Regions from separate parts of the Streptomyces sp. f51 genome, predicted to be linked through region 3. Evidence: riboswitches for the same ligand, from Rfam matches in the RefSeq annotation. Region 3 holds a riboswitch; each other region holds the start of a gene.

Region 1 (10,094 bases), 200 kb from region 3:
GCCGCCGCCTCCGTGGGCGGCGTCGGCGGCCTCGGCGGAAGCGACGCGAAGGACACGACGGTCAGTGCCTCCGACGCGACCTCGGTGAAGCCGTCGGCCGCCAACGTCAAGCTGGACTCACAGCTCCGGAGCCTGTCCGCCGGCGCGGACGACTTCGCCGACCGGGCCAGCCGCACCCAGGAACGCATCGACCTCAAGGCCCAGCAGGCGACGGAGAAGAAGAAGGCGGCGGAGGAGGCGGCCCGCAAGGAGCGGCTGCGTCCGAAGTTCGTCCTTCCCGTGACGCAGCGGGGCCTGAGCGCCTACTTCGGCCAGGCCGGCGTCAACTGGATGTCCGTGCACACGGGCATCGACTTCCCCGTCTCCTACGGCACGCCGGTGATGGCCGCGACCGACGGCACCGTGCGGACGCAGTGGAACAGCGCCTACGGCAACATGCTGATCCTGACCGCGATGGACGGCACCGAGACGTGGTACTGCCACCTCTCGTCGTACAAGGTCCCCTCCGGCACCACCGTCAGGGCCGGCGACCAGATCGCCTTCTCCGGGAACTCCGGCAACTCGACCGGCCCGCACCTGCACTTCGAGGTCCGCCCGGCGGGCGGCGCGGCGATCGACCCGCTGCCGTGGCTGCGCAGCCACGGCCTGGACCCCACGTAACAGCCGCCCCCGTCAGGGGAGTCGGCGACCGCCCGGCCGGCGCGTGACCGCGCGCCCCCGGCCGTCGTCGGACGGCCGGGGATTCCGCGATCGGATCCCGCGCCCGCTCGCGCGGACTACAGCTTCTCCACCGGCGCGTACCGCAGCAGCAGCCGCTTCGGCTTGGGCTCTCCGAAGTCGACCGTCGCCTCCGCGTTCGCGCCCGTCCCCTTCACCCCGACGACGGTGCCGAGACCGAACTGGTCGTGCGTGACCCGGTCCCCGACGGCCAGCGAGACCACCGGCTTCTCGGTGACGCCGCGGCGGGTGGCGAACCCGGAGGCACCCGAGGCCGCGGACCGCGCACGCGAGGACGAGAGGGAGGCGGCGACACCGGAGACGGGACCGGCGGGCACGGGCGCGGTCGCCCCCGTGCGCTTCCAGTCCAGATGGGTCGCCGGGATCTCCTCCAGGAAGCGGGAGGGCGGGTTGTACGAGGGCTGCCCCCACGCGCTGCGCATCGAGGACCGGGTGAGGTAGAGCCGCTCGCGGGCGCGGGTGATGCCCACGTACGCCAGGCGCCGCTCCTCCTCCAGCTCCTTGACCTGTCCGAGCGCGCGCATGTGCGGGAAGACGCCGTCCTCCATGCCGGTCAGGAAGACCACGGGGAATTCGAGGCCCTTGGCGGTGTGCAGGGTCATCAGGGTGATGACGCCGTTGCCGTCCTCCTCGTCCGGGATCTGGTCCGAGTCGGCGACGAGCGCGACCCGCTCCAGGAACGCGGAGAGTCCGGGCGGGGTCTCGCCCTCGCCGGTCTCCTGCTCGAACTCCAGGGCCACGGCGGCGAGTTCCTGGAGGTTCTCGATCCGGGTCTCGTCCTGCGGGTCGGTCGAGGCCTGCAACTCGGCGAGATATCCGGTGCGTTCGAGGACGGCCTCCAGGACGGTGGCCGGGCCCGCGCCCGACTCGACGATCGTACGGAGGTCCTCCATGAGCGTGTTGAACCGCTTGACCGCGTTGGTGGACCGCGCGGCCATGCCGTAGGCCTCGTCGACGCGGCGCAGCGCCTGCGGGAAGCTGATCTTCTCGCGCTGCGACAGGGCATCGATCATCGCCTCGGCGCGGTCGCCGATGCCGCGCTTGGGCACGTTCAGGATGCGGCGCATCGGGACGGAGTCCTCGGGGTTGGCCAGCACCCTGAGGTAGGCGAGGACGTCCCGGACCTCCTTGCGCTCGTAGAAGCGGACACCGCCGACGACCTTGTACGGCAGGCCGACGCGGATGAAGACCTCTTCGAAGACACGGGACTGGGCGTTCGTGCGGTAGAAGACCGCGACGTCGCCGGCCCTCGCCTCGCCCGCGTCGGTGAGGCGGTCTATCTCGTCGGCGACGAACTGGGCCTCGTCGTGCTCGGTGTCCGCGACGTACCCCGTGATGTTCGAGCCCGCGCCGGCGTTGGTCCACAGGTTCTTGGGGCGGCGGGACTCGTTGCGCTCGATGACCGCGTTGGCGGCGGACAGGATCGTCTGGGTGGAGCGGTAGTTCTGCTCCAGGAGGATCGTCGTCGCGTTCGGGTAGTCCTCCTCGAACTGGAGGATGTTGCGGATGGTCGCGCCGCGGAAGGCGTAGATCGACTGGTCCGCGTCACCCACCACGCACAGTTCGGCCGGAGGCAGGTCGTACGCGTTGGGCGGTACGTCCACGGGGTGCTCGGAGGTCCCCACGAGTTCGCGGACGAGGGCGTACTGCGCGTGGTTGGTGTCCTGGTACTCGTCGACCAGGACGTGCCGGAAGCGGCGGCGGTAGTGCTCGGCCACGTCCGGGAAGGCGCGCAGGAGGTTGACCGTGGTCATGATCAGGTCGTCGAAGTCGAGCGCGTTGGCCTCGCGCAGCCTCGACTGGTACATCGCGTAGGCCTGGGCGAGGGTCTTCTCGAAGCCGTCGGTGGCCTGGGCGGCGAAGTCCTCCTCGTCGATCAGCTCGTTCTTCAGGTTCGAGATCTTGGCGCTGAAGGACTTCGGCGGGAAACGCTTGGGGTCGAGGTCCAGATCACGGCAGACGAGCGCCATCAGACGCTTGGAGTCGGCGGCGTCGTAGATCGAGAACGACGAGGTGAAGCCGAGCGTCTTGCTCTCGCGGCGCAGGATGCGCACGCAGGCGCTGTGGAAGGTCATCACCCACATCGCGTTGGCGCGGGGGCCCACGAGCGCCTCGACGCGCTCCTTCATCTCGCCCGCGGCCTTGTTCGTGAAGGTGATCGCGAGGATCTGGCCGGGGTGGACGTTCCGCTCGCCGAGCAGGTGGGCGATGCGGTGCGTGAGCACGCGCGTCTTGCCGGAGCCGGCGCCGGCCACGATGAGCAGCGGGGAGCCGGAGTGCACCACGGCCGCGCGCTGGTTCTCGTTCAGGCCGTCCAGGAGGGCCGCCGGGTCCACGGCGGGCCTGGGCGCGCCGTCGCGGTAGTAGGCGTCACGGGTCGGCGGCAGGTCGAACTTCCCGCCGAACAGATCGTCCGGAACCGGCTCCGGTACGTGATCGTCCTCGGGCGGCGGCGGGTGTTCGTCCTCGTGCGCCGCGGAGGGCTTGAGGTCCGCCAGGAAGCTGTCGTCAAAGAGGCTGCTCATCGCTCTCCGAGTCTAGGCCGCCCCACTGACAACCCGCCGCCACCTCGGGAACTCCACCGGAAGTCGTGACGCGCGCCACCATGACCGTACGCGCCCGGCCGGACACTTGGAGTCAGGGGACGCCCGCACTCCGTCGTCGCAGATCCCGGGGCGCGGCCCAGGTCACGAAAATGTATCGGGCATATCGCCCATCAACCTTCACACGGGCCACACCGGTTGGCTAGCGTGCCGCAAGGCCGCTCGACCGCGACCGGCGAACATCGCCGGGCCGGGCGGCCTCCGCCGAATCCGGTACGCCGCGAGGCCGCCGGAGCCGGGGACCCACCGACCAAGGGGTGAATCGGTCCAACCGCCTTGTGGGGCACGGACCGTAGGGCAACCTTCCGGAACCACCCGCCCGAACCCGACAGCTAACTCGGCAGGCGGATGACGGAAGGAGTCGCCTCTCTTGGCGTCACACCGCAAGGCGCGTCCCACGGGTACGCGCATCGCAGGCATACGGACCCCGGCCCTGGCCACGGCGGCCCTCACGTCCGTGGCCCTGCTCTCGCAGACGGCCACCGCGGCCCCCTCGGCCGAACCGAGGCCCGGCATCGAAGCGGTCTCGAAGAAGGTCGACGACCTCTACCACCAGGCCGAGACGGCCACGAACAAGTACAACGCGACCCGGGAGAAGACCGCCGAGCAGCGCAAGCGCGTCGACACCCTGCTCGACGACGTCGCCCGGCGCACCGAGAAGCTCAACACCGCGCGCGAGGAACTGGGTTCGTTCGCGGCGGCGCAGTACAGGACCGGGGCCGCCGCACCCGGAACGGCGACCCTGCTGCTCGCGGACAACCCGCAGGACTACTTCGACCAGACCCAGTTGATGAGCCGTCTGACGAAACGCCAGAAGGCGGCCGTCGACGCCTACATCACCGACCAGGCCGCCACCACCAGGAAGCGGGCGGAGGCCACGCGGAACCTCGAATCGCTGACCGCCTCGCAGAAGGCGCTCAAGACGTCCAAGACCGCGGTGCAGCAGAAGCTCTCCGAGGCCCGCGACCTCCTGTCGAAGCTGAACACCGAGGAGAAGGCGCGGCTGGCGGCGATCGAGAGGAAGAAGCAGGAGCGGGCCGCGGCGAAGGCGGCGGAACTGGCACGGCAGCAGGCCGCCGCCGCCAAGGCCGAGCGGACGCAGCCGTCGTCGAGCGGCACGGGCACCCCGGCCGCCGGCTCGACGGCCGGGTCGCCGACGGGATCGACGGCGACGGGCTCCTCGTCGAAGGCGGCCGACGCGCTCGCCTTCGCCCGCGCCCAGATCGGCAAGCCGTACGTCTGGGGCGCCACCGGCCCCGACTCCTACGACTGCTCGGGCCTGACCCAGGCCGCCTGGAAGGCCGCGGGCGTCAGCCTCCCGCGCGTCACCTACGACCAGGTGAACGCCGGCACCACGGTCCCCCTCGCCGACGCCCGGCCCGGCGACCTCGTCTTCTTCTACGACGACATCAGCCACGTCGGCCTGTACATCGGTGGCGGCATGATGATCCACGCGCCGAAGCCGGGGGCGTACGTCCGCGAGGAGTCGATCTACTACGACGGCACGTCGGCGATCCACAGCGTGGTGCGCCCGGCGTAGACCGGACCTCCGCATCGCGGGGCGCGCGCGGGGCTCACCGGTCCCCGCGCGCGCCCCGCGTTTTCGCCCCCGCCCGAGCGTGCCCCGCCCGCAACCGCTCCGCGGGTCCCTAGCATCGACGCATGCCAGACACACCGGACATGACGGACATGATTCCGCTCCGCTCCTGGTGGGTGGGGTGGGCACCCGCCGCCGGGGCCGCCGTCATGGCCACCGGCATTCTCTCGATCGGTCTGCATCTGACCGGCCACGAGACCCTCTCCCGGATCGCGCTCGTTCTCGCGTCGCTCACCTGGGTCGGGCTCGCCTCGGACTTCCTCGCCCGGCTGCTGGGCGACCGGGAGCAGTGGGCGCGACGGGCCGGAACGCCCGCGGGGCTCGACGCGGTCGCGGCGACCACCGTGCTCGGCACCCGGTTCTCGGTGCTGGGGTGGCGGGGGCTCGCGGAGGTCCTGCTCGCACTGTCGGCCGTCCTCTGGCCGGTCCTGCTCCTGGCCGTCCTGCGGCACTGGCGGCGCCGTATGGCCGGCGAGGTGTTCCTCGTCTGCGTGGCCACGCAAGGGCTCTCGGTCCTCGGGTCGGCGATCGCCACCGAGGCTGGCTCGGACTGGCTCGCGCACGCCGCGATGACGCTGTTCTGGGTGGGAACCGCGCTCTACGTGCTCGCGTTCGCGTCCTTCGACCCCTGGGAGGTGCGGAAGGGGGCCGGGGACCACTGGGTGGCGGCCGGCGCGCTGGGCATCTCCGCGCTGGCCGGGGCGGGACTCGTCGCGGCGCACCACGTGAATCCGTATCTGTGGAACAACGACGACCAGGGCGTCCTGCGCGCCACGACGGGCGCGCTGCTGGCGCTCGACCTCGTCTGCTACCTCGTGCTGGCCGTCGCGGAGGTGGTGTGGCCGCGCCCGCGCCGCGACGTGCGGCGGTGGTCGACCGTCTTCCCGATGGGGATGACGGCGGTGGCGGCCCTCGCGGTCGCGGACGCGCTCGACGTCTTCCGGCTCAAGGGGCCGGGCCAGGTGCTGCTGTGGATCGCGGTGGCGGCGTGGCTCGTGGCGGCCGTGGTCACCGCTCTCGCCTTCCGGTCCGCCGCGCGGGAGCGACGGCGCTGACCGGGTCCCGGTGGTCGGGTTCCGCTGATCGAGGCCTGCCGATCAGGTCCCGTCCCGGGGGCGGTGCTCAGGTCCACAGGACGGCGATGAAGATGTTCGTGACGGTCAGCAGGCCCACCAGACCGAAGAGGCGCTTGTCCACCGTCTCGTCGTCCCGCTTCACGTAGACGAGTCCGAGAATCACGATCAGCAGGGCCAGCTTGACGCCGATCTTGACGGTGTTGACCGTGTTGCCGTCGGCCTGGTTGAGTCCGACCAGGGCGACTCCGGTCACCAGCATGGTCAGCGCACCGTGCAGCATCGCCGGGACGAAGCGGGCGGTGCCCTTGCCCATGGCCTTCATCTGGGTGAAGAAGCCGCCGAGGAGCGCGGCGATGCCGATGATGTGCAGGCCGACGAAGAGGTGGATGAGTACGCCCATGGAGCCGGAGCCTAATCGCACGCCTTCACGCCCCTGACGACGGGGCCGCCTCTCCCGGCCGCCGCCGTCCGCCGTGGCCGCCCCTTCTCCTCCGGCCCCCTCCGCCCGCCGTGGCCGCTCCCTCCCCTGCGGCCCCCGTCGCCCCATCCTCTCCTCCGGACCATCGCGCGTCACCCATAGCACCGGTATCGCACGGACGCCTCGGGATTCGCCGCTTCGGTCATCACCTCGCGTCGAGTCGGCGCCGGACGGCCGGGAAATTACCCCTATACGGTCACTCCGCGATCCAAACGCAATAGTTCCGTACATAGCGTTACCAACGGCGCACGCGCAGGTTTAGCGTCCTCCACCAGGTGACCGGCACCCCACCACCGTCCGGGCCAGGGACGGCAGTCGGACACCACCGCCGAAGAAGGTCCGGCGGCGGCCGCTCCCCCTGTGAGCCGCCGCCGGACGTGTCACCGCCAGACCGCACCTCGAAGGGCGGTCGCACGGAAGGATGTGGGCCCTCGTGGCAGCGCACCGCAAGGCCAAACAGCGCTCGATCGGCGGAAACACGGCTCGCACGGCGGCCACCATCGCCCTCGCGGGCGCGGCGACGGCCACCGGCTTCGACGGAGTCGGTCACGCCGACCCCCAGCTCTCCCCGGCCCAGGTGAAGGCCCAGGTCGACAAGCTGTACGTGGAGGCGGAGGCCGCCACCCAGAAGTACGACGGGGCCAAGGAGAAGGCCGGCCAGGCGGAGGCGAACCTGCGCAAGCTCCGCGACGAGGCGGCGCGCCGGGAGGACAAGCTCAACTCGGCCCGGGACGCGCTGGGTTCGATGGCGGCGGCGCAGTACCGCAGCGGCGGTCTCGACCCCGTGGTGCAGCTCGCCCTCTCCGACCACCCGGACCAGTACCTGGAGGGAGCCGCGTTCGCCGAGCGGGTCGGCACCCGGCAGTCGGCGGAGATCGACGGGGTGCGCCAACAGCTGCGCGAGCTGGAGCAGTTGCGCGGTGCGGCGCACGTCGAGCTGTCCGCGCTCACCTCGCGGCAGGCCGAGCTGAAGCGGCAGAAGAAGACGATCAACGAGAAGCTGGGCGCGGCACGCCAGTTGCTCGACCGGCTCACTCCGCAACAGCGCACGCAGTACGCGGAGCGCGGGGGCGCGGGCGACCAGCAGCACGTCTCGCGCGACGCGGCCCGCGATCCCGCGCCGGTCGCCTCGTCCGGCGCGTCGGGTGGCTCCGCGGCCGGCACCGGGGTGGCGGCGCCCAACTCCCGCGCGGCGGCCGCCGTCGCCTACGCCTACTCGAAGCTCGGCAGCCCCTACGTCTGGGGCGCCACCGGCCCCGACGCCTTCGACTGCTCGGGGCTCGCCCAGGCCGCGTACCGTTCCGCGGGCATCTCCCTGCCCCGTACGACCTATGCGCAGATCGACGCGGGGCAGCGGGTCACGCTCTCCCAACTCCAGCCCGGCGACCTGGTGTTCTTCTACGCGGGTGTCACACACGTGGGCATCTACGTCGGCAACGGCCAGATGATCCACGCCCCGAACCCGTCGGCGCCCGTGCGGCTGGCCCCGATCAGCGAGATGCCCTTCGCGGGGGCCGCCCGGGTCGCGTGATCGACGCGGGATGCGACCGGTGGGGCGCGCCGGGTCAGACCAGCCGGCGCGCCGTCGCCCAGCGGGTCAGCTCGTGGCGGTTGGAGAGCTGGAGCTTGCGCAGGACAGCCGAGACGTGCGACTCGACGGTCTTGACGGAGATGAACAGCTGCTTGGCGATCTCCTTGTACGCGTACCCCCGGGCGATGAGGCGCAGGACCTCGCGCTCGCGCTGGGTGAGGCGGTCCATGTCCTCGTCGACGGGCGGGGCGTCGGTGGAGGCGAAGGCGTCGAGGACGAATCCGGCGAGGCGCGGGGAGAAGACCGCGTCGCCGTCCTGGACGCGGAAGACCGAGTCCACCAGATCCGTGCCGGTGATCGTCTTGGTGACGTACCCCCTGGCGCCGCCGCGGATCACACCGATCACGTCCTCCGCGGCGTCCGAGACGGACAGCGCGAGAAAACGGACCGGCTGCTCGGCGTCGGCCATCAACGGAGCGCAGCGGCGCAGCACTTCGACACCGCCGCCGCCGGGAAGGTGGACGTCCAGGAGGACTACCTCGGGGCGGGTGGCCGTGATGACCGTGACCGCCTGGTCGACGTCCGCGGCCTCGCCGACGACCTCGACGCCGGTCCGCGCGGTCTCGCCGATCTCGGCCTGGACCCCCGTACGGAACATGCGGTGGTCGTCGACGAGCACCACGCGCACCCGGCGCCCGCCCTCGGGGGCGTCGCCCGCGGACGCGGGGGCCTCCGCCGCCGAACCGCCGGACTCCACAGGCTCGTTCGTCTCGCTCATGACGTTTTCTCCGCCCTCTCCATCTCCAGCTCGACCTCCGTGCCGCCATCCGGCACCGCGCGCAGCCGCGCCGTGCCGCCGTTGCGCTCCATGCGGCCGATGATCGATTCTCTGACGCCCATGCGGTCGGCGGGTATCGCGTCGAGGTCGAAGCCGGGGCCGCGGTCGCGGACGGACACGAAGACCGTCCTTTCCTCGACCTCGGCGTAGACCTGAACGGCGCCGCCCTCGCCACCGTACTTGGCCGCGTTCACCATCGCTTCCCTCGCCGCCTGCATCTGCGCGGTCAGACGGTCGTCGAGCGGGCAGTCGCCCACGACGACGACCTCGATGGGCACGCCGTGCTTGTCCTCGACCTCGGCGGCATGGCCGCGGACGGCCTCCGCGAGGGTGCCGGGCCCCTCGTCGTCGTCCTTGCCGCTGCCCTCCGGTTTGTAGAGCCAGGCCCGCAGATCGCGCTCCTGGGCGCGGGCGAGGCGCCGCACCTCGTTCGCGTTCTCCGCGTTGCGCTGGATCAGGGTCAGGGTGTGCAGCACCGAGTCGTGGACGTGGGCGGCGACTTCGGCCCGCTCCTGCGCGCGGATGCGCATCAGGCGCTCCTCGGAGAGGTCCTGGGTCATCCGGATCAGATACGGGCCGGCGAGCAGCGCGACGCCGACGAGGACCGCGAGCGCCGCCTGGAGCACCGAGCCGAGGTGGGCCGCGGAACCCTGGAGGACGAAGATCCCGGAAACGCCGGCGGTGACGAGCAGGACGCCCGCCGCGGACCGCAGCAGCGTGAGCGTACGGCGGCGGCGGCCGACCTCGGCCCAGCGGGCCCGCCGGGCGTTGTCCGCCTGGCGCCAGACGAGGGCGACGCCCGCGCCGACGAGGACCGTCGGCCACAGATACGCCTTCGTGCCGCCGCCGAGGTTCACGTTGCCGACGAAGACCATCGCCACGACGACCATGAGGAGAAGGGCGACGATCTGGCCCTTGTCCGGCTTGCGGGCCACGAGTCTGCGCCGGCCGTCGGGCGAGGTCTCGGTGGTGAACGCGGGCGTCCGGCCGGAGCCGACACCGCCGACGCCGAGCGGCACGAAGAACCAGAAGGCCGCGTACAGCAGCGCGCCGAGCCCGTCCGCCATGAACAGCCCGGCGAACACCAGCCGCACCCAGACCACGGGCAGCCCGAGATGCCCGGCGAGCCCGCGCGCCACGCCACCGAGCCAGCGTCCGTCGCTGCTGCGGTAGAGCTTGCGCGGGGGCCTCGGGTCGTCGGCGGGCGTGACAGCGGCATCCGGCATGCCACCG
Region 2 (10,094 bases), 1.5 Mb from region 3:
CAGGGTCAGGCCCTCCCCGCGCGCGAGGAGGTCGTCGATCAGCCGGGCCGCCCCCTTCTCGTCGATGTCCTCGTACTCGGGGACCTTGCCGGGCTCGCCCGCGTCCAGCCGCCACTGGGCGTACTTGACGGCTTCGGCGAGGGCGCGGACGGCGCGTTCGGCGGCGGGGTAGGCGGGGATGAGCCGGGTGTCGGGCGCGGGTTCGGCGCGCTCCGCCGCGGGCGACCGGTCCGAGGGGTGGAACCGGGCGCCGGGGGCCGCGCCCGGCGCCGTTCCGGAGGCGGGCGGGGCGGTGCTCGCCGCCGCGGAGAGGGCTTCGGCGAGTCCGCCCAGTTCGACGTGGACGACGAGGACGGGTTTCGCCGGGGCCGCGAGGGCGGAGGACCGCAGCGCCTCGGCGAGTGCCGCGTCGGCGGCCGAGGTCTCCCCCACAGCCGGGATGGCCGTCACGACGACGGCGTCGCAGCCGTCGTCGGCGAGTGCCGCCGACAGGGCCCGGTGGAAGTCCTCCGCCGAGGCGGCCGTGGTCAGGTCCCGCGGCGGCAGCGGCCTGAGGCCTTCGGCGAGGCACGCGTCGTACGTGAGAAGACCCAGCGACTCGGAGTTCCCGAGGATCGCCACGCGCGGTCCCCTGGGAAGCGGCTGGCGGGCCAGCAGCAGGCCCGCGTCGACGAGTTCGGTGATCGTGTCCACGCGGATCACTCCGGCCTGGCGCAGCAGCGCGGACACGGTGGCGTGAGGCAGCCGGGTGGCCCGTACGGCGTGCCCCTGGGGTGCGGTCCCGCCGTGCCGCGCTCCCTGGACCACGACCAGCGGCTTCGCCGCCGCGGTCCGCCGCGCGAGGCGGGTGAACTTGCGCGGGTTGCCGATGGATTCGAGGTACATCAGGGCGACGTCGGTGTCCGGGTCGTCGTACCAGTACTGGAGTACGTCGTTGCCGGAGACGTCCGCCCGGTTCCCCGAGGAGACGAAGGTCGACACGCCGGTGACGCCGGTGACGCCGCCGCCGCGCCGGTGCAGCCGGGAGAGCAGGGCGATGCCGATGGCGCCGGACTGCGCGAACAGGCCGATGCGTCCGGGGCGGGGCATCTGGGGGGCGAGCGAGGCGTTCAGCCGGACGTCGGGCGCGGTGTTGATCACACCGAAGGCGTTGGGTCCGATGATGCGCATGCCGTACGTGCGCGCGTGCCGTACGAGTTCACGCTGGCGCTCGCGTCCCTCGGGGCCGCTCTCCGCGTAGCCGGCGGAGACCACCACCAGTCCCTGCACGCCGTGTTCGCCGCATTCCGTGACGACCTCGGGGACCTGCTCGGCGGGCACGGCGACGACGGCGAGGTCCACGGGCTCGTCGATGTCCCTGATGGAGCGGTGGGCCGGGACGCCGTCGAGTTCCTTGTCCTGGAGTGCCGTGTTGACGGCGTACAGGCGTCCGGTGAACCCGGCCGACCGGAGGTTGTCCAGGACGCTGCGGCCGACGCCGCCGGGTGTGCGCCCGGCGCCGATGACGGCCACCGAGCCGGGGGCCAGCAGCCGCTGGACGGAGCGGGCCTCGGCGCGCTGTTCCCGCGCGCGCTGCACGGCCACGGACCGGTCGGTGGGTTCGAGGTCGAACTCCAGGCGGACGACGCCGTCCTCGAAGCTGCGCTTCTGGGTGTATCCGGCGTCCGTGAACACCTTGATCATCTTGTTGTTGGCGGGCAGCACCTCGGCGGCGAAGCGGCGGATGTCACGCTCGCGGGCGACCGCGGCGATGTGTTCGAGCAGCGCGGAGGCGACGCCCCGGCCCTGGTGGGCGTCCTGGACGAGGAAGGCGACCTCGGCCTCGTCGGCGGGCGCCGAGGCGGGCATGCCGTCCGCGTTGATCCGGTCGTAGCGCACGGTGGCGATGAACTCTCCGCCGACCGTGGCGGCGAGGCCCACCCGGTCCACGAAGTCGTGGTGGGTGAAGCGGTGGACGTCCTTGGCGGACAGCCGCGGGTAGGGCGCGAAGAAGCGGTAGTACTTCGACTCCTCGGAGACCTGCTCGTAGAAGCTGACCAGGCGTTCGGCGTCGTCGACGGTGATGGGCCTGATCCGCGCGGTGCCGCCGTCGCGCAGCACCACGTCGGCCTCCCAGTGGGCTGGGTACTCGTGCCGGTCCGACGAGGTCTGCATGGGCCCCAGAGTACGGCTGGCGTACGACAACGGCGCGAGGCAGTCTGAGGGTGACGGACGTCGCAGCGGGCCTGGGTACGGCCCCGAAATCCCGCCGCGCCGGCGAGGCCGGCCCGCCCGGGGACCGGCACCGGGGCGGGGCGGGTCCCCGGGATCGTCCGGGCACGCCTCACGATATGGAACACTGGTCTAGACAACCCTGAACCCCCGAAGGGCAGCATCACATGGCTGAGCGCCGCGTCAACGTCGGCTGGACCGAGGGCCTCCACGCCCGCCCCGCCTCCATCTTCGTCCGGGCCACCACGGCCTCCGGCATCCCCGTGACGATCGCCAAGGCCGACGGCAACCCCGTCAATGCGGCCTCCATGCTCGCGGTCCTCGGGCTCGGCGCCCAGGGCGGCGAGGAGATCGTCCTCGCGTCGGACGCCGAGGGCGCGGACATCGCCCTCGACCGTCTGGCGAAGCTGGTCGCCGAGGGGCTCGACGAGCTCCCCGAGACCGTCTGAGGCGTCCTCCGGGTCAGGACACACGGCTGAGCCGCGCCCCCCTTGACCGGGGGCGCGGCTCAGCCGTTTTCCGTACGTCGCCCGGAAATTCTCCGGGCACCCCGCACCGCCTTCGCGGCAGGGCCGCAGGAATGGCGTGCACGATAATTCCGGACACACGAATAAAAGGGCATCAGAAATGAGCCCCCACCGAATATCCCTCTTTGTATACGGCGCCCGTGTTAATGACGCAGGCCCGTCATGTTTACGGGATGTTGCGAACTCCTCACACGGTCCGGCCGTTCGGCGCCGGGAAACCGGAGCCGGTGCGCGGCCATGGCGCGCTCGGTGTGCAGGGCCGTGATCGCGCGGGCCCGCTCGCTGTCGCCGCGGGCGACGGCGTCCACGATGCCGCCGTGCTCCGCCCAGGACTCCGCCGGGTCGGCCGGCGCGTCCACCGAGTACATCCAGGCGATCTTGTGGCGCAACTGCGAGAGCGTGGAGGTGAGCGCGGAACTGCCGGACGCCTGGGCGAGCGTCTCGTGGAACCAGCCGCCCAGCGAGCGCAGATCCTCGCTGTTGCCCCGCCTGGAGCGCTCCTGGCCCAGCCTGACCAGGCCGCGCAGCACCTTGAGGTGAGCCTCCGTGCGCCGCTGCGCGGCCCGCGCGGCACCCAGCGGCTCCAGCAGCATGCGCATCTCCAGGAGGTCCGCGGCCTCCTGCTCGGTGGGCTCCGCGACACAGGCGCCCGCGTGCCGACGGGTGACCACGAAGCCCTCGGCCTCCAGGGTGCGCAGGGCCTCGCGCACGGGGACGCGCGAGACGCCGTAGCGCCGCGCGAGCAGTTCCTCGGTGAGGCGGCCGCCGCGCTCGTAGACACCCGCGACGATGTCGTCACGGATCGCCGTGCACACCGAGTGCGCCGGAATACGCATGACCGACCTCCGCTTTAATCCCCGTGAAACGCCGACGATTGACGCTTCTTCAGTGACTCTATTGCAGGAGGCGTGAATTTCCGATGGCATGCCTGAACCCATGGATATTTTTTGGACAGACGGCGTCCGGAAACGACGATGCCCCGGCTCGGTGAGCCGGGGCATCGAAAGCGGTGAAGAAGCCGCGAAGCGGTCGTCAGACGTTGACGCCGTGCGAGCGCAGGTACGCGACCGGGTCCATGTCCGAGCCGTACTCGGCGGTCGTACGGGCCTCGAAGTGCAGGTGCGGTCCCGTGGTGTTGCCGGTGTCCCCGGAGAGGCCGATCTGCTGACCCGGGGTGACCGCCTGCCCCACGGACACACCGATGGACGACAGGTGGCCGTACATGGTGTACGTGCCGTCATGCATCTTGATCACGACTTGATTGCCGTAGGCGCCGCCCCAGCCGGCCGTGACGACCGTGCCGGAGCCGACGGCGTGGACCGAGGTGCCGGACGCGGCGTGGAAGTCGACGCCGGTGTGGCTGCCCGAGGACCAGAGGCTGCTGCTCGCCTTGTAACCGGTGGAGACGTACGAACCGGTGATCGGCAGGACGAACGTGTTCAGGCGCTTGCGCTCGGCCTCGCGGGCGGCGCGCGCCTTGGCCTCGCGGAGCTGCGTGGCCTGGGCGGCGGCCTGCTTGCGTGCCGTCTGCTCGGCCTGCTTGCGCGCGGCGGCCTCGTCGGCGGCGCGCTGCTGCGCGAAGGCCTGGGCGTCGATCTGGTCGGCGACCGCGTCGTTCAGGGTGACGGTCTGGGTCAGCCCGGTCTGCTCGACGGTGGCCTCCGCGGCGAACGCGGGAGCGGCCAGGGTTCCGATCACACCGGTGGTGGTGAGCGCCGCGACCCCGACGGCGGTCGTGGTGGTGCTGTGCACCCGGCTGCTCGTACGACGATGCTTGCCGGTGCCACAGGTGAACGCCATGTAGGGGCTGATCCTTTCCTTCCCTCTCGCCTACCGGGTTAGCTGACGGGTTCGGAGCAGGAAGGTCTCCTACGGACCCCCTCCGGAGAGGGCGTCCGATTCACCCCAGGGACTGCGTGGGTCCCCGGCTCCCCTGACTCGCGTCATGGGGGACTCGGCGATGACTGTCCGGTGCCGCGGGCGCGGCGCACTGCGTGACGAACAGTCGGACCGACGCTAGACGGGGCCTCATTCGAACAACAAACGGATCACGATTTTTGTAACGCATGCCACAGGGCAGAAGGGGTAACCCCTGCACGAATACGGACATCTTGGGGGCTGCGGCCGTCAAGAGGAGGGCCCTGACGGCTCTTCAGCCGTCAGGGCCCTCCTGGGTCGCGCGGGTGCTACTCGGCCGCCACCACGGTGACTTCACCGATTCCGAGGGCCCTGACCGGCTCCGCGATCTGCGCCGCGTCGCCCACCAGGACGGTCACCAGACGGTCCGTCGGGAAGGCGTTCACCGCCGCCGCGGTGGCCTCCACGGTGCCCGTGGCGGCCAGTTGGCGGTAGAGCGTCGACTGGTAGTCGTCCGGCAGGTGCTGCTCGACCTGGTCGGCGAGCGTGCTCGCGACGGCCGCCGCCGTCTCGAACTTCAGGGGCGCGACACCCACCAGGTTCTGCACGGCGACGTCGCGCTCCGTGTCGGTCAGCCCCTCGGCCGCGAGGGTGCGCAGCACCTTCCACAGGTCGTCGAGCGCAGGACCGGTGTTGGGGGTGTCGACCGAGCCGCTGATGGCGAGCATCGCGGCCCCCGTGCCGTCCGGCGCGGAGCGCAGGACCTGCCCGAACGCCCGAACGCCGTACGTGTAGCCCTTCTCCTCGCGCAGGACGCGGTCCAGGCGCGAGGTGAGGGTGCCGCCGAGGCAGTACGTGCCGAGGACCTGGGCGGGCCACACGCGCTCGTGCCGGTCGGCGCCGACACGGCCGATGAGCAGCTGCGTCTGGACCGCGCCGGGACGGTCGACGATGATCACGCGGCCGGTGTCGTCGGCGGTCACCGGCGGCACGGGAAGCGGCTCGGCGGACGAGCCGGTCCAGGAACCGAGCGTGTCGGCGAGCAGCTCGTCGAGGTCGACGCCGGTCAGGTCGCCCACGACGACCGCGGTGGCCGTGGCGGGGCGCACGTGCTTCTCGTAGAAGGCGCGCACGGCCGAGGAGTCGATGCTCCGGACGGTCTCCTCGGTGCCCTGACGCGGGCGCGCCATGCGCGCGCTCGCCGGGAACAGCTCCTTGGAGAGCTCCTTGGCCGCGCGACGGGCCGGGTTCGCCGTCTCGTGCGGGATCTCGTCCAGCCGGTTGGTCACCAGCCGCTCTACCTCGCTGTCCGCGAACGCGGGGGCCCGCAGGGCGTCGGCGAGCAGGCCGAGGGCCTTGGCCAGGCGCGAGACGGGCACTTCGAGCGACAGGCGTACGCCGGGGTGGTCGGCGTGCGCGTCGAGCGTGGCGCCGCAGCGCTCCAGCTCGGCGGCGAAGTCCTCGGCCGAGTGCTTGTCGGTGCCCTCGGAGAAGGCGCGCGCCATGATCGTGGCGATGCCGTCCAGGCCCGCGGGCTCGGCGTCCAGCGGCGCGGCGAGGATCACCTCGACGGCGACGACCTGCTGGCCGGGGCGGTGGCAGCGCAGCACGGTCAGGCCGTTGTCCAGGGTGCCGCGCTCGGGGGCGGGGAACGCCCACGGCTTGGGCTGTCCGGCCTGGGGGCGGGGGTGGAAGTCCATGGTGGCGAGCTCGGTCACTTCGCCGCCTCCTCGTCGGTCTCGTCGGTCTCGTCGGCGGAGCCGGCGGCTTCGGCGGTGGTCGGCTCGTAGACGAGCACCGCGCGGTTGTCGGGGCGCAGGCGGGCCTTCGCGGCCTCCCTGACCTCGTCCGCCGTGACGTCGAGGACGCGCTGCACGGCGGTCAGGGCGAGCTGCGGGTCGCCGAACAGGACGGCGTAGCGGCACAGTTCGTCGGCGCGGCCGGCGACGGTACCGAGCCGGTCGAGCCATTCGCGCTCCAACTGGGCCTGGGCACGCTCCATTTCCCCGGCCGTGGGGCCCTCTTCGGCGAACCGGGCGAGCTCCTCGTCGACGGCGGCCTCGATGACCGGGACCTCGACGTCGCCGGACGTCTTCACGTCCAGCCACCCCAGGGAGGGTGCTCCGGCGAGCCGCAGCAGGCCGAACCCGGCCGCGACGGCGGTGCGGTCACGGCGTACGAGCCGGTTGTAGAGCCGGGAGGACTCGCCGCCACCGAGGACGGTGAGCGCCAGGTCGGCCGCGTCGCACGCGCGCGTGCCGTCCTCCGGGAGCCGGTAGGCGGCCATCAGCGCGCGGGCCGGGACGTCCTCCTCGACGACCTCGCGCAGCTGCTCGCCGATGACGTCGGGCAGCGAGCCATCCCGCGGGGCGGGCTTGCCGTCGTGCCCGGGGATCGAGCCGAAGTACTTCTCGACCCAGACGAGCGTCTGCTCCGGATCGATGTCTCCGACGATCGACAGAACCGCGTTGTTGGGCGCGTAGTTGGTGCGGAAGAAGGCGCGGGCGTCCTCCAGGGTCGCCGCGTCCAGGTCCGCCATCGACCCGATCGGGGTGTGGTGGTACGGGTGGCCCTCGGGGTACGAGAGCGCGGTGAGCTTCTCGAAGGCGGTGCCGTACGGAACGTTGTCGTAACGCTGCCGGCGCTCGTTCTTCACCACGTCGCGCTGGTTCTCCATGGACTCGTCGTCCAGCGCCTCGAGCAGCGATCCCATGCGGTCGGCCTCCAGCCAGAGCGCGAGCTCCAGCTGGTGGGCGGGCATGGTCTCGAAGTAGTTGGTGCGCTCGAAACTCGTCGTGCCGTTGAGCGAGCCGCCAGCGCCCTGGACGAGTTCGAAGTGGCCGTTGCCGTGGACCTGCTTGGAGCCCTGGAACATCAGGTGCTCGAAAAGGTGGGCGAGACCGGTGCGGCCCTTGACCTCGTGGCGCGAGCCGACGTCGTACCAGAGGCACACCGCGGCGACCGGGGTCAGATGGTCCTCGGAGAGCACCACGCGCAGGCCGTTGGCCAGGCGGTGCTCGGTCGCTGTCAGGCCGCCGGAGCCTGCCTCAGCTGTGGCCGTGTGACCCATGGGCATGTACGTCCCTTCGATCGCGGAACTGCGTCATTCCTGTCGGTCCTGCCACTGTATGCAAGCGCGCGGACGGGTGGCGCGGTTCCCGCACCTCGTACGCCGAGAGCGAGACTCACGCGTGTCCGCCGCCCGCCCGGGGAAGCCTCCGCGGAAACCGCCGGGGGCGCGCCCCGGGCCGCAGGACACGGGGCCGCAGGGCCGCCCGGAAGGGGTGCCGGAGACGTCCGCGGAGCGTGCCGGCGGGGCGCTACGGACGGGTCGCGGTCGGCGTTGTCAGTGGGGCGGTCCACAATGGTGCGCGTCAGAACCCGTTCATGCCCCGGCAGAGACTGTGAAGGAGCCGCAGCAGCGATGGCCCGCCGCAGCACGAAGACCCCGCCGCCCGACGACTCGTACGAGGAGAAGATCCTCGACATCGACGTCGTGGACGAGATGCAGGGCTCCTTCCTCGAATACGCGTACTCGGTCATCTACTCGCGAGCCCTGCCGGACGCCCGGGACGGCCTCAAGCCGGTCCACCGTCGCATCGTGTACCAGATGAACGAGATGGGCCTGCGGCCCGACCGCGGCTACGTGAAGTGCGCCCGTGTCGTCGGCGAGGTCATGGGTAAGCTCCACCCGCACGGCGACGCGTCGATCTACGACGCCCTGGTGCGTCTGGCGCAGCCCTTCTCCATGCGGCTGCCCCTGGTCGACGGCCACGGCAACTTCGGTTCGCTGGGCAACGACGACCCGCCGGCCGCGATGCGTTACACCGAGGCCCGGATGGCCGACGCGACGTCGCTGATGACGGAGTCGATCGACGAGGACACCGTCGACTTCACGCCCAACTACGACGGCCAGGAGCGGGAGCCGGTGGCCCTCCCGGCCGCCTTCCCGAACCTGCTGGTCAACGGCTCGTCGGGCATCGCCGTCGGCATGGCCACGAACATGCCGCCGCACAACCTCGGCGAGGTCATCGCCGCGGCCCGGCACCTCATCCGCTACCCGGGCGCCGACCTCGAGACGCTGATGAAGCACGTCCCGGGCCCCGACCTGCCCACCGGCGGCCGGATCGTCGGCCTCTCCGGGATCAGGGACGCCTACGAATCGGGCCGCGGCACCTTCAAGATCCGCGCCACGGTGTCCGTGGAGGACGTCACGGCCCGCCGCAAGGGCCTCGTCGTCACCGAGCTGCCCTTCACCGTGGGTCCGGAGAAGGTGATCTCCAAGATCAAGGACCTGGTCGGCTCGAAGAAGCTCCAGGGCATCGCCGACGTCAAGGACCTCACCGACCGTGCGCACGGCCTGCGTCTGGTCATCGAGATCAAGAACGGCTTCGTGCCGGAGGCGGTCCTCGAACAGCTCTACAAACTGACGCCGATGGAGGAGTCCTTCGGCATCAACAACGTGGCCCTGGTGGACGGTCAGCCGCTCACCCTCGGCCTCAAGGAGCTGCTGGAGGTCTATCTCGACCACCGCTTCGACGTCGTGCGCCGCCGCAGCGAGTTCCGCCGCAGCAAGAAGCGCGACCGTCTGCACCTGGTCGAGGGTCTCCTCGTCGCCCTCCTGGACATCGACGAGGTCATCCGCCTCATCCGCTCCAGCGACAACTCGGCGCAGGCCAAGGAGCGGCTGATCGAGCACTTCTCGCTCTCCGAGATCCAGACGCAGTACATCCTCGACACACCGCTGCGCCGCCTCACCCGGTTCGACCGCATCGAGCTGGAGTCGGAGCGCGACCGCCTCAACGGCGAGATCGACGAGCTGACCGGCATCCTGGACTCGGACACGGAGCTGCGCAAGCTGGTCTCCGGTGAACTGGCCGCGGTGGCCAAGAAGTTCGGCACCGAGCGGCGCACGGTGCTCCTGGAGTCCGCGGGCACCCCCGCCGCGACCGTCTCGCTCCAGGTCGCCGACGACCCGTGCCGCGTCCTGCTGTCCTCCACAGGCCTGCTGGCGCGTACGGCGACGGGCGAGCCCCTGCCGCAGGACCCGGACGCCAAGCGCACCAAGCACGACGTGATCGTCTCCGCGGTGCCCGCGACGGCACTCGGCGAGATCGGCGTCGTCACGTCCCTGGGCCGCCTCCTGCGCCTGAACGTGATCGACCTCCCGCAGCTGCCCGAGACGGCGTCGGCACCCAATCTCTCCGGCGGCGCTCCGATCACGGAGTTCCTGTCCTCCCTGGAGCCGAAGGAGACGGTGGTCTGTCTGACGACGCTCGACGAGACCTCGCCCGGTCTCGCGATCGGCACGGAGCAAGGTGTCGTCAAGCGTGTGGTGCCCGACTACCCCTCGAACAAGGAGGAGTTGGAGGTCATCACGCTCAAGGACGGCGACCGGATCGTGGGTGCCGTCGAGCTGCGCACCGGCGAAGAGGACCTGGTCTTCATCACGGACGACGCCCAGCTCCTGCGCTACCAAGCCGCTCAGGTGCGTCCGCA
Region 3 (10,094 bases):
CCACCGCTCGCCGGGGTCAGCGTGAACTTCAGCGGCAGCCCCGTCTTCGCGTCCACCGCGATGCTGATGGCGCCGACCGTCGTGCCGGACTGCCGGGGCTTGATGACCAGCTTGTAGGCGTCACGGCCCGCGACGTGCGCGGTGCCGTCGACCTTCACCGAGGTCGTGGAGTCGACGGACTTGAGCACCTCGTCGGCGAAGTCCTTGGGCGTGGCGGGAACGTCCCGCGGCGCCTTGTCCCCCGCCTTCTCGCCGGCCTTACCGGACTCGGCGGACGTCGAGTGGAAGACCTCGTTCGACTTGCTGTCGTATCCCCAGACGTCCTTGCCGTTGTGGATGACGCTGTACTCGGCGGCGCTGTCCAGCAGGGAGACCTTGCCCCGGTCCGGTCCGTCGGCCGCCACGCGCAGCGTGTGCGTGCCCGCGGCGAGTTCGAGGAGCTTGGACTGCGGGTCGGCGGACGAGCCGTCGTGGCCCTTGGCCGCGCCGGACAGCAGGCCGCTCTCCAGACCGCCCAGGTCGGGCAGCCCCAAGTCGGTGGTGATCTTGACCGTGCCGGACAGCTGCTGGACGTCCGACTTGGCGATCTTCTCGATGAGTTGCTGCGCGGTGACCTTCGGAAGGTTCGGGTCTCCGGAGTCGGCGAGCGCCGGGACGAGTCCGATCGTCGCCGCCGCCACCCCCACCACCGCGACCGGAACGACGTACCGCGCGGCCTTGCGTCGCCCGTCGAGCGTGTCGTCGGCCTCCGCGGCCCTCGCGCTGTCGTCGGATTCGTACGGTGCCATGTGTGCCTTACCTCCGTCGTCGGCGGCGGCCCTGCCCTCGTTCCGTGCTCCACCCCTAAGCCGCCATTCTCACCCGGACCGGTGAGGAGTGGTGTTCTCCATCTGACCAAATACGGCGGAAGAACGCGTCAACCCGCGGGCTCAACTCCGCGTAGTCCTGCGGTATGACGCGAGGGGCCGGTACCTCCCCGCGACCCGTAGGGGTAGCCCCTCTCCTCGCCCGCGTCACCCGGAAGCCATCGAATACCTCGGTCATTCGAGTAAAAAATGGTGCGAATCCGTACTTACGGGTGGCAGCGATCGGATCGCACAGCTCTCCAGGGATCGAAGGATCGAGGGATCGCCATGTTCGCCATCAGGCACGTCACGGGATACGCCGCCATGGGCGCCGCCGCCCTGGCGCTCACGCTCGCCGGATGCGGAAGCGGGGGCGGGGGAGGCGGCAGCAGCAGTAGCAGCGGGGCCAGTACTCCGCAGAGCAGCGGTACGGCGCAGAACGCGGCCAAGGGATCGGCCACGTCGATGCTGACCACCGCCAAGGTCGCGAAACTGGGCACGGTCGTGACCGACGGCAAGGGCTTCGTCCTGTACCGCTTCGACGCGGACTCGGCGAACCCGACCAAGGTCAGCTGTTACAGCACCTGCGCCGCGCTCTGGCCGGCGGCCACGACCACGTCCAACGGCTCGGTGACCACGAAGGGCATCGACAAGAGCCTGGTCTCCACGGTGAAGCGCAACGACGGCAGCACCCAGATCACCCTCGCCGGCTGGCCGCTCTACCGGTACGCCAAGGACGACGCACCGAAGGAGCCGTACGGCCAGGGAGTGGACGGAACCTGGTGGGCCGTCACCCCCAGCGGAGCGAAGATCACCACACCCGCCTCGGAGTCGTCGGCACCGTCGCCTTCCAGCACGAACACGGGCGGCGGCGGGTACTGACAACGACCCCGGCCTCCGTGAGCACGCGAGGCGACGAATACGGACAGCGGCGCCGGCCTCCGCGAGCACGGAAGGCGGCGGAGACTGCACCGACGAACACGCGCGGCTCGGAGACGGGCGTCGGCAGCTCTCGGGCCGCCCCGGAGACCGCGTCGGCAGCTCTCGGGCCGCCCCGGAGACCGGCGCCGGTGGCTCGCGCCGGCCCCGTGGGCGTGGTGATCCTCCGGTCGGCCTCTCAGCCGGCCCGGTGCACCACCGCGTCCACCAGCTCGACCAGCGCGGCCTTCGCGTCGCACTCGCGCAGCGGGGCCAGCGCGGCCCGCGCCTCCTCCGCGTACCGGACGGTGTCCCGGCGCGCCTGCTCCAGCGCGGGGTGTTCCCGCAGCCGGGCCAGAGCCTCCGCGTGCCGCGCGTCGTCCGTCAGGTCGGAGTCGAGCAGCTCGCACAGCGCGATGTCCTCGGCGAGGCCCAGGCGCTCCGCGCGCTCGCGCAGCCGCAGGACCGGCAGCGTGGCGATGCCCTCACGCAGGTCCGTCCCCGGCGTCTTGCCGGACTCGTGCGAGTCGGACGCGATGTCGAGAACGTCGTCCGCGAGCTGGAAGGCGACGCCCAGCCGCTCGCCGTACTGCGTGAGCACGTCCACGACCGTCTCGTCGGCGCCCGACATCATCGCGCCGAACCGGCACGCGACCGCGACCAGCGATCCGGTCTTGCCGCCGAGCACGTCGAGGTAGTGGTCGACCGGGTCGCGGCCGTCGCGCGGCCCCGCGGTCTCCAGGATCTGTCCGGTCACCAGGCGCTCGAACGCCTCGGCCTGGATCCGGACGGCCTCGGGCCCGAGGTCGGCCAGGATGTAGGAGGCGCGGGCGAACAGGAAGTCGCCGGTCAGCACGGCCAGCGAGTTGCCCCAGCGCACGTTGGCGCTGTCCACTCCGCGCCGGACCTCGGCCTCGTCCATGACGTCGTCGTGGTACAGCGTGGCGAGATGGGTCAGCTCGACGACCACGGCCGAGGGCACGACACCCGGCGCGTAGGGGTCACCGAACTGGGCGGCGAGCATCACGAGCAGCGGCCTGAACCGCTTCCCGCCGGCCCGCACGAGGTGCTGGGCGGCTTCCGTGATGAACGGGACCTCGCTCTTGGTGGCTTCGAGCAAACCCTCCTCGACAGCCGCCAATCCGGCCTGGACATCGGCTTCGAGAGCCTGGTCCCGCACGCTCAGCCCGAACGGCCCGACGACGGTCACGAGAGGTTCTCCTGTCTGCTGACGATCACATGGCGAACTCGGTCGATCATTCGGTCGATGACACGGTTTGTCGATGTGTCGCTGCCATCACTCAAGTCAGCGTATCCGGTCACGTTTCGATCACCGCGAGCGCCCACCGTCCCCCGGCCCACTTCGCTCCGCCAGGAGGTATGCGGGAGTACACCCGGAAGGCATACGGGAAGCACCTGCGTGCCCCAACGGCGGGTACCCCGGTTCACGGGCGCCACCCGATCATGGACGGTATGTTCATGATCGGATGATGTGAACCGACATGCGATGACATGCGCAGAAGTACCCGGAAGGGGTGACCGTGTCCCACGGCCGTGCCCGCTCCCGCGTACGGCCGGGATCCGACGGTTCTCCCCGCGCGCGACCGGGACCCGACGACCCGTCCCACACCCGACCGGGACCCGACGGCCCGTCCCCCGCACGGCCGGGACCCGACGGTTCCGTTCCCGGGCCGTGCCGCACGAGGCATTCCGTCCACCGAGGTGACGCTCATGCACATCCGTACGTCCTTCCCCTACGAGACCACTCATGAGGACGCCCTCGTCCCTCTCCCGGACGGCACCCGCCTGTACGCCCGGATCTGGCGGCCGCTGACCGGGGAACCCGTACCGGCGCTCCTCGAGTACCTCCCGTACCGCCTGACCGACTGGACGGCCCCGCGCGACCAGCAGCGCCATCCCTGGTACGCCGGGCACGGCTACGCCTCCGTGCGCGTGGACGCGCGCGGCCACGGGAACTCGGAGGGCGTGCCGGGCGACGAGCACGCGGAGACCGACACGGACGACGGGGTGGAGGTGGTCTCCTGGCTGGCCGCCCGGCCCTGGTGCACGGGCCGGGTCGGCATGTTCGGGATCGCGTGGGGCGGTCTCCACTCCCTTCGCGTCGCGGCCCGCGCGCCCGCGCCGCTCAAGGCGGTCGTCACGGTCTGCCCGAGCGACGACCTCCCTGACAACGACGCCCACCACGCCGGAGGTTCCGTTCCCGCCGTCGGCACATACGCCCGGTCGGCCGCCCGGCTCGCCTTCGCCGCCCGCCCGCCGGACCCCGCGCACGTGGGCGAGGGGATGTGGCGGGACATGTGGGAGAAGCGACTGGCGGCGGCCGCGCCCTCCACGCACACCCGGCCGGAGCACAGGACCGACGACCCGTACGGCCCTCACGGCACCCGCGAGGAGTACGGGACCGTCCGCGCGGCGGTCCTCGCGGTCGGCGGCTGGCACGACCCGCACCGCGACACGGTGCTGCGCCTGGTGCGGAACCTTCCCCCGGATCGCGTACGGGGTCTCATCGGCCCCTGGTCCCGCCAGTACCCGGACCGCGACCTGCCGCCCGGGCCGGCGATCGGCTTCCTCCAGGAGACGCTGCGCTGGTGGGACCACTGGCTCAAGGACAAGGAGACGGACCCGCTCTCCGTGCCCCTGCTCCGCTCGTACGTGATGGACGCGCATCCTCCGGCGACCGTGTACCCGCGCATCCCCGGCCACTGGGTGGGCGAGCCTGCCTGGCCCTCACCCTCGGTGACCCCGGTCGCGTACGCGCTCCAGGGAACCCCGGTGCCGGTGCGGTCCCCACAGCACACGGGGGTCGACGCGGGCCGCCCCTTCCCCTTCGGCGACGACGCCGGCCTGCCGCCCGACCAGCGGGAGGAGGACGCCCGGTCGGCCTGTTTCGAGTTCGAGGTGACGGAGGAGACCTGGGTGCTGGGCCGCCCCCGGGTCAATCTGCGGCTGACGTCCGCGGTGCCCAGGGGCCAGGTGATCGCCCGGCTGTGCGACGTGGCGCCGGACGGAGCGTCCACGCTCGTCACCCGGGGCGCCCTGAACCTGTCGGCGCGCCGGGGTCCCGGCCGGACGGTTCCCTGGACTCCGGGCAGCACGGAACACGTGGTGTTCGACCTGAACGCCATCGGCTACGCCTTCCCGGCGGGCCACCGCATCCGGCTGGGCGTGTCCTCCGCGTACTGGCCCTGGATCTGGCCCGAGCCGGGCTCGGAGGCCGGTTTCACCCTGGAGCCGATCGGCAGCGTCCTCGAACTCCCCGTACGGACACGGGAGTCGGACCCGTCGATCACCTTCGGCGAACCCGAGGAGTCCGAGCCCCTCGGGGTGACCGTCTCCGCGACCCTGGACGAGCCCCCGCCGCAGCGACTGGTGCTGCGGGACGTGGCCGCGGAGACCTGGCGTCTGGAGGTGGCCTCGGGCCAGGGCGGCACCCGTGTCCATCCCGACGGCCTCGAATGCACGGAGGAGGGGCGGGAGACGTACACGATCGAGACGTCGGACCCGCTGTCCGCGCGCGCCCGCTCGACCTGGTCGATCCGGCTGCACCGCCCGGACCTGCCCTGGGACGCCCGCGTCGAGACGACCTCCACCACGACCTGCGACGCGCGGGACTTCGTCACGACCGACGAACTCGTCTGCAAGGACGGCGACGAGGTCGTCTTCCACCGGACCTGGGAGAAGAGAACCCCGCGCACCTCGGGCTGACAGGGCTCAGGGGGTGCGGGGGCTCAGAGGGTGCGGGGGCCGGGGGGTGCGGGGGCCAGGGGGGCGGGGGCCAGGGGGGCCGGGGGCTTGCGAGGCAGAGAGCTTTGCGGCCCAGCAGGCTCGCGGGGCAGAGACCTTTGCGGCCAAGGGGGCTTGCGGGGGTGCGGGTTACGCGCAGGGCGGCCGCTGGCGGCGCGGGACGCTTCCCTGGGCGGAAGGCCTGCCTGGGCGGAAGGCCTGCCTGGGCGGGACGCTGCGAGGCAGAGCGCTTGCGAGGTAGGGGGCTTGCCTCGGCTCAGGAGGCTTGCGAGGCAGGGGCTCGCCGCGGCTCAGGAGGCTTGCGGGGCAGGGGAGTTCACCGGGTCGGGCCACGCCCCGACCCGCGCCCGCCTCGCCTGCGCCCCCGCCCGCAGGCCGGGGCACCGAACGCCGAACCCCGTTGCCGCGCGCGGCACTTCACCTCGCGTCCGCCCGGGCCCGGCCGGCTCCCGACCGGTGACCCCACCCACCCCTCGCGGAGGCGGCCCCGCCCGCCCCGACGTGGTCCACGCCACAATTCCCGCCCCACCAGGGGACGCTCGGCGCGCTCGGGAGGTCCCGGTGACGCCCTTAAACGCGAGCGTGATGCCCGAATTGCCCCTCGTGCCGCGTTAACGCCCTTTGGTCTCGTGAGTTGAGTCACCGGCGAGCCGGGCTCCCGCCCCGAGGCCCGCTCGACCCAACCCCTTTGCCATAGGCAAGTTGAGGATCCAATTCCGGTACAAACGGACTTTTTACCCCGCCCTTAACCAGGAGAAAGCGATCTTCGCGGTCAAATCTCGTCTTGTTTCGGACATGTGCTCTCGCATACGTTCTGGTCGACCCCGGGCGGATCGCCGAATCCTGCCGCCGCCCGGCAACCCATCGACCCACGCACGGCAGGAGCGGGGGAACCACAGGTAAGCCGCCGATCCGGACATACCGGACCGGCTTGGGGTGAAGCCGCGCCCACAGCGCGGCCGGGCATCTCCCGCCCGAACCCGACAGCTCACCTCGCAGGCGTCGGAGAGGAAATTCGTCATGCCCGTACGAGGCAAGCACCGCAGCAAGAAGTCCAACGTCATCACCCGGGGCATGCTCGCCGCCGGCACGGGCGGCATCGCCCTCGCCCTCCCGCTCGTGAGCGCCACCGGCGCCAGCGCCGCCACCCCGGCGCAGGCCCCCCAGATCGCGAAGACGGCCCACACCGCGGTGGTCCCCAACGTGCAGCTCGTCACCTACAAGGTCGTCGCCGGCGACACCCTGTCCAAGGTGGCGCAGAAGTACCCCAAGAGCGGTGGCTGGAAGAAGCTGTACGCGGCGAACCGCGCGGTCATCGGCGACAACCCCGCCCTGATCCGCCCGGGCCTGAAGCTGACCGTCGGCACGAAGTCGCTGGGGTCGACGACCGTCCGCACCACGGCGAACGCGACCGCCGCCGTGGCCAAGACCACGACCGCCACGGTCACCCAGGCCTCCGCCAAGACGTACGCCAACAACCTCGATGGCTGGATCAAGGAATCCCTCGACGTCATGGCCAAGGCGGGCATCCCCGGCAGCTACGACGGCATCCACCGCAACGTGATGCGCGAGTCCTCCGGCAACCCCAACGCCATCAACAACTGGGACTCCAACGCCGCCGCAGGCATCCCCTCCAAGGGTCTGCTCCAGGTCATCGACCCGACCTTCCAGGCGTACCACGTCGCCGGCACGTCGATGAACATCTACGACCCGGTCGCGAACATCACCGCCGCCTGCAACTACGCGGCCAAGACCTACGGCTCCATCGACAACGTCAACGGCGCCTACTGATCCACCCCGACACCTCGTTCTTCCCCCGCACCCGCCGACGGCTCCTTCTGGGACCGTCGGCGGGTGCGGGTGCAGATACGGGTGCTTCGCGGGCGGGTGCGCCTCCGCCGGCAGGCGCACCGGTTCGGCCGGCGAGCGCACCGGCGCCGTCAGAAGCCGAAGACGCGCTCCAGCACCACCGCGATCCCGTCGTCCTCGTTCGACAGCGTGATCTCGTCGGCCACCGACTTCAGTTCCGGATGCGCGTTGGCCATCGCCACACCGCGGGCCGCCCAGTCGAACATCGGAATGTCGTTGGGCATGTCCCCGAAGGCGAGCGTCGCGGACGGGCTGAGTCCGAGATGCGCCGCGGCGAGAGCGAGACCCGTCGCCTTGGTCACCCCGCATGGCTGGAGTTCGACGGTACCGGGCCCCGACATGGTCACCGTCGCCAGCGAACCGACCACTCCCCGTGCCGCTGACGCCAACTCGTCGTCGGACAAGGACGGGTGACGGAGCAACACCTTGCTGATCGGCTCCGCCCAGAGGTCGTCCCGCCGTGGCACCCGCACCGCCGGCAGCGTCGGATGCGGCATGACATAGCCCGGCTCGATGAGCGTCAGACCGTCCACGCCGTCCTGGTCGACCGCCGCGTACAGCATCCCGACCTCCGCCTCGATCTTGCCGAGCGCCGTCTCCGCCAGCTCTCTCTCCAGCGTCACCGACCACAGCATGCGGTCCGTGGCGGCGTCGTAGAGCTGCGCCCCCTGCCCGCACACCGCCAGTCCCTCACCGCCGAGTTCGTCGAGAAACGGTCGCACGCGCGGTGCGGGTCGGCCCGTGACCACGAGATGCCGGGCACCTGCCCGGGTCACCTTCGCCAACGCGGCGCGTGACCGGTCGGAGAGTGTGTCGTCGCCGCGCAGCAGCGTTCCGTCCAGGTCAGTGGCGATGAGTGAATATGCAGTCGGAGCGGCCATGATCCGAAGAATACGGATCCCACGACTCATCGGCCCGGCGTGAACCGGACGACGTCCGGTATCCCGTCTGCAACGCCGTTCACCGTACGGCGGTAAGCGCGTTGCGACCGATTCGGATCACCCAGGCTCCGCTTCCGCCCACACCGACTTTCCCGAACACGACCGACCACAACACCCCAACACCCCCTGGACGCAGGGCAACCAGTGTCCTCACCTCCTCAACGCGCCTGCGCGACAGCCGAATTAGCGATCCGGAGAACGCCGCCGAAGCCTCCCGAGGAGGCCCGGCGAAGTGCGCCGAAGCCCGGGCGAAGCCCTCACCGGGACACCCCGCGAAAACCTGTCACGGTGGTCCCCAGGGGTGTTCAGGGGTGTGCCCCACGGGGAGCCACGAGCCACGCCGAGCCGGAATCTCCGTGCCCGACACGGCCAATTCGGACATTGCCAACCCTTTAGGCCCTGCCACAGCGGGGCCCCTCCCCCGTAACGTGTGCCCCGACCACATGAAACGCGTGGAACGCATGGCTCACATGGCGAGTACGAATCCGAAAGCGAGGCACCAACCGATGCCCCCCTTCGATGTCCCCGAGGGCGATCCCTTCGGCCCGCACAACCTGCCGTACGGCGTGTTCTCCCTGACCGACCCGGCCGGCGACCCCGAGCGACGCGTCGGCGTACGACTCGGCGACCACGTGCTCGACGCGGGCGCCGCCGCCCGCTCGCTCGGCTCCCCCTACGCCGGGCTGCTCGCACAGCCGAGTCTGGATCCGCTGCTCGCCGCGGGCCGCACCGCGTGGTCCGACGTCCGGCGCGCGCTGACGGCCTGGGTGACCGTCCCGGCCCACCGGGAGACCCTCGCTCCCCACTTCCACCCGCTGTCCGACGTGACCATGCACCTCCCGTTCACCGTCGCCGACTACGTCGACTTCTACGCCTCCGAGAACCACGCCCGGAACGTCGGCCAGATCTTCCGCCCGGACGCCGCCGACTCCCTCACGCCCAACTGGAAGCATCTGCCGATCGGTTACCACGGCCGATCGGGCACGGTCGTGGTGTCCGGCACGGATGTCGTCCGTCCTTCGGGCCAGCGCAAGGCCCCCGCGGACGCCGCCCCGGTCTTCGGCCCCTCCGTCCGTCTGGACATCGAGGCGGAGGTCGGCTTCGTCGTCGGCACCCCCTCGCAGCAGGGCCGGCCGGTGCCTCTCGGCGACTACCGCGACCACGTCTTCGGCCTCTGCCTGCTCAACGACTGGTCGGCCCGTGATGTCCAGGCCTGGGAGTACGTCCCGCTGGGCCCCTTCCTCGGCAAGTCCTTCGCCACCTCCGTGTCGGCGTGGATCACCCCGCTGGACGCCCTGGACGACGCCCTCGTGGCCCCGCCCGTCCGCACGCACCCCCTCCTCCCCTATCTCGACGACGCCACCGAGGAGCCGGGTGGCTACGACCTCCGGATCTCCGTGGCCATCAACGGCCACGTCGTCTCCGAGCCCCCCTTCTCGACCATGTACTGGACGGCCGCCCAGCAGCTGACCCACATGACGGTCAACGGCGCCTCCCTGCGCACCGGTGACCTCTACGGCTCCGGGACCGTCAGCGGCCCCACCGAGGGCGAGCGCGGCTCCCTGCTCGAACTCACCTGGAACGGGCGCGACGCACTCGAACTCCCCGACGGCAAGCGCACGTTCCTCGAGGACGGCGACGAGGTCACCCTGACGGCCTGGGCTCCGGGACCGGGCGGGACCCGGGTGGGCCTCGGCGAGGTCCGGGGCCGCATCACGCCGGCCGTCTCCCTGTAAGGGACCCGGGAGCCGCCCCG

The links. Region 3 has a riboswitch for cyclic di-AMP ahead of WJM95_RS18720 (LysM peptidoglycan-binding domain-containing protein). Riboswitches for the same ligand answer to the same signal wherever they lie in the genome.
Positions count from the first base shown of each region.
Region 1: another riboswitch for cyclic di-AMP. It lies ahead of WJM95_RS19700 (NlpC/P60 family protein); the one in region 3 lies ahead of WJM95_RS18720 (LysM peptidoglycan-binding domain-containing protein).
Region 2: another riboswitch for cyclic di-AMP. It lies ahead of WJM95_RS24985 (M23 family metallopeptidase); the one in region 3 lies ahead of WJM95_RS18720 (LysM peptidoglycan-binding domain-containing protein).

Region 1 covers NZ_CP149798.1:4,481,965-4,492,058, reverse strand. The annotation lists gene WJM95_RS19710 (peptidoglycan DD-metalloendopeptidase family protein) at 1-660, shown strand, start outside; gene pcrA (DNA helicase PcrA) at 777-3,263, opposite strand; cyclic di-AMP (ydaO/yuaA leader) riboswitch at 3,534-3,704, shown strand; gene WJM95_RS19700 (NlpC/P60 family protein) at 3,712-4,881, shown strand; gene WJM95_RS19695 (tellurite resistance/C4-dicarboxylate transporter family protein) at 5,004-5,993, shown strand; gene WJM95_RS19690 (hypothetical protein) at 6,061-6,414, opposite strand; gene WJM95_RS19685 (NlpC/P60 family protein) at 6,926-8,023, shown strand; gene WJM95_RS19680 (response regulator transcription factor) at 8,058-8,801, opposite strand; gene WJM95_RS19675 (PspC domain-containing protein) at 8,798-10,087, opposite strand.
Region 2 covers NZ_CP149798.1:5,739,263-5,749,356, reverse strand. The annotation lists gene WJM95_RS25000 (GNAT family N-acetyltransferase) at 1-2,154, opposite strand, end outside; gene WJM95_RS24995 (HPr family phosphocarrier protein) at 2,379-2,660, shown strand; gene WJM95_RS24990 (GntR family transcriptional regulator) at 2,882-3,574, opposite strand; gene WJM95_RS24985 (M23 family metallopeptidase) at 3,771-4,538, opposite strand; cyclic di-AMP (ydaO/yuaA leader) riboswitch at 4,551-4,708, opposite strand; gene WJM95_RS24980 (pitrilysin family protein) at 4,925-6,313, opposite strand; gene WJM95_RS24975 (pitrilysin family protein) at 6,310-7,665, opposite strand; gene WJM95_RS24970 (DNA topoisomerase IV subunit A) at 8,020-10,094, shown strand, end outside.
Region 3 covers NZ_CP149798.1:4,277,650-4,287,743, reverse strand. The annotation lists gene WJM95_RS18740 (DUF2092 domain-containing protein) at 1-788, opposite strand, end outside; gene WJM95_RS18735 (hypothetical protein) at 1,134-1,727, shown strand; gene WJM95_RS18730 (polyprenyl synthetase family protein) at 1,963-2,973, opposite strand; gene WJM95_RS18725 (CocE/NonD family hydrolase) at 3,495-5,489, shown strand; cyclic di-AMP (ydaO/yuaA leader) riboswitch at 6,353-6,545, shown strand; gene WJM95_RS18720 (LysM peptidoglycan-binding domain-containing protein) at 6,549-7,319, shown strand; gene WJM95_RS18715 (HAD family hydrolase) at 7,469-8,278, opposite strand; gene fahA (fumarylacetoacetase) at 8,845-10,074, shown strand.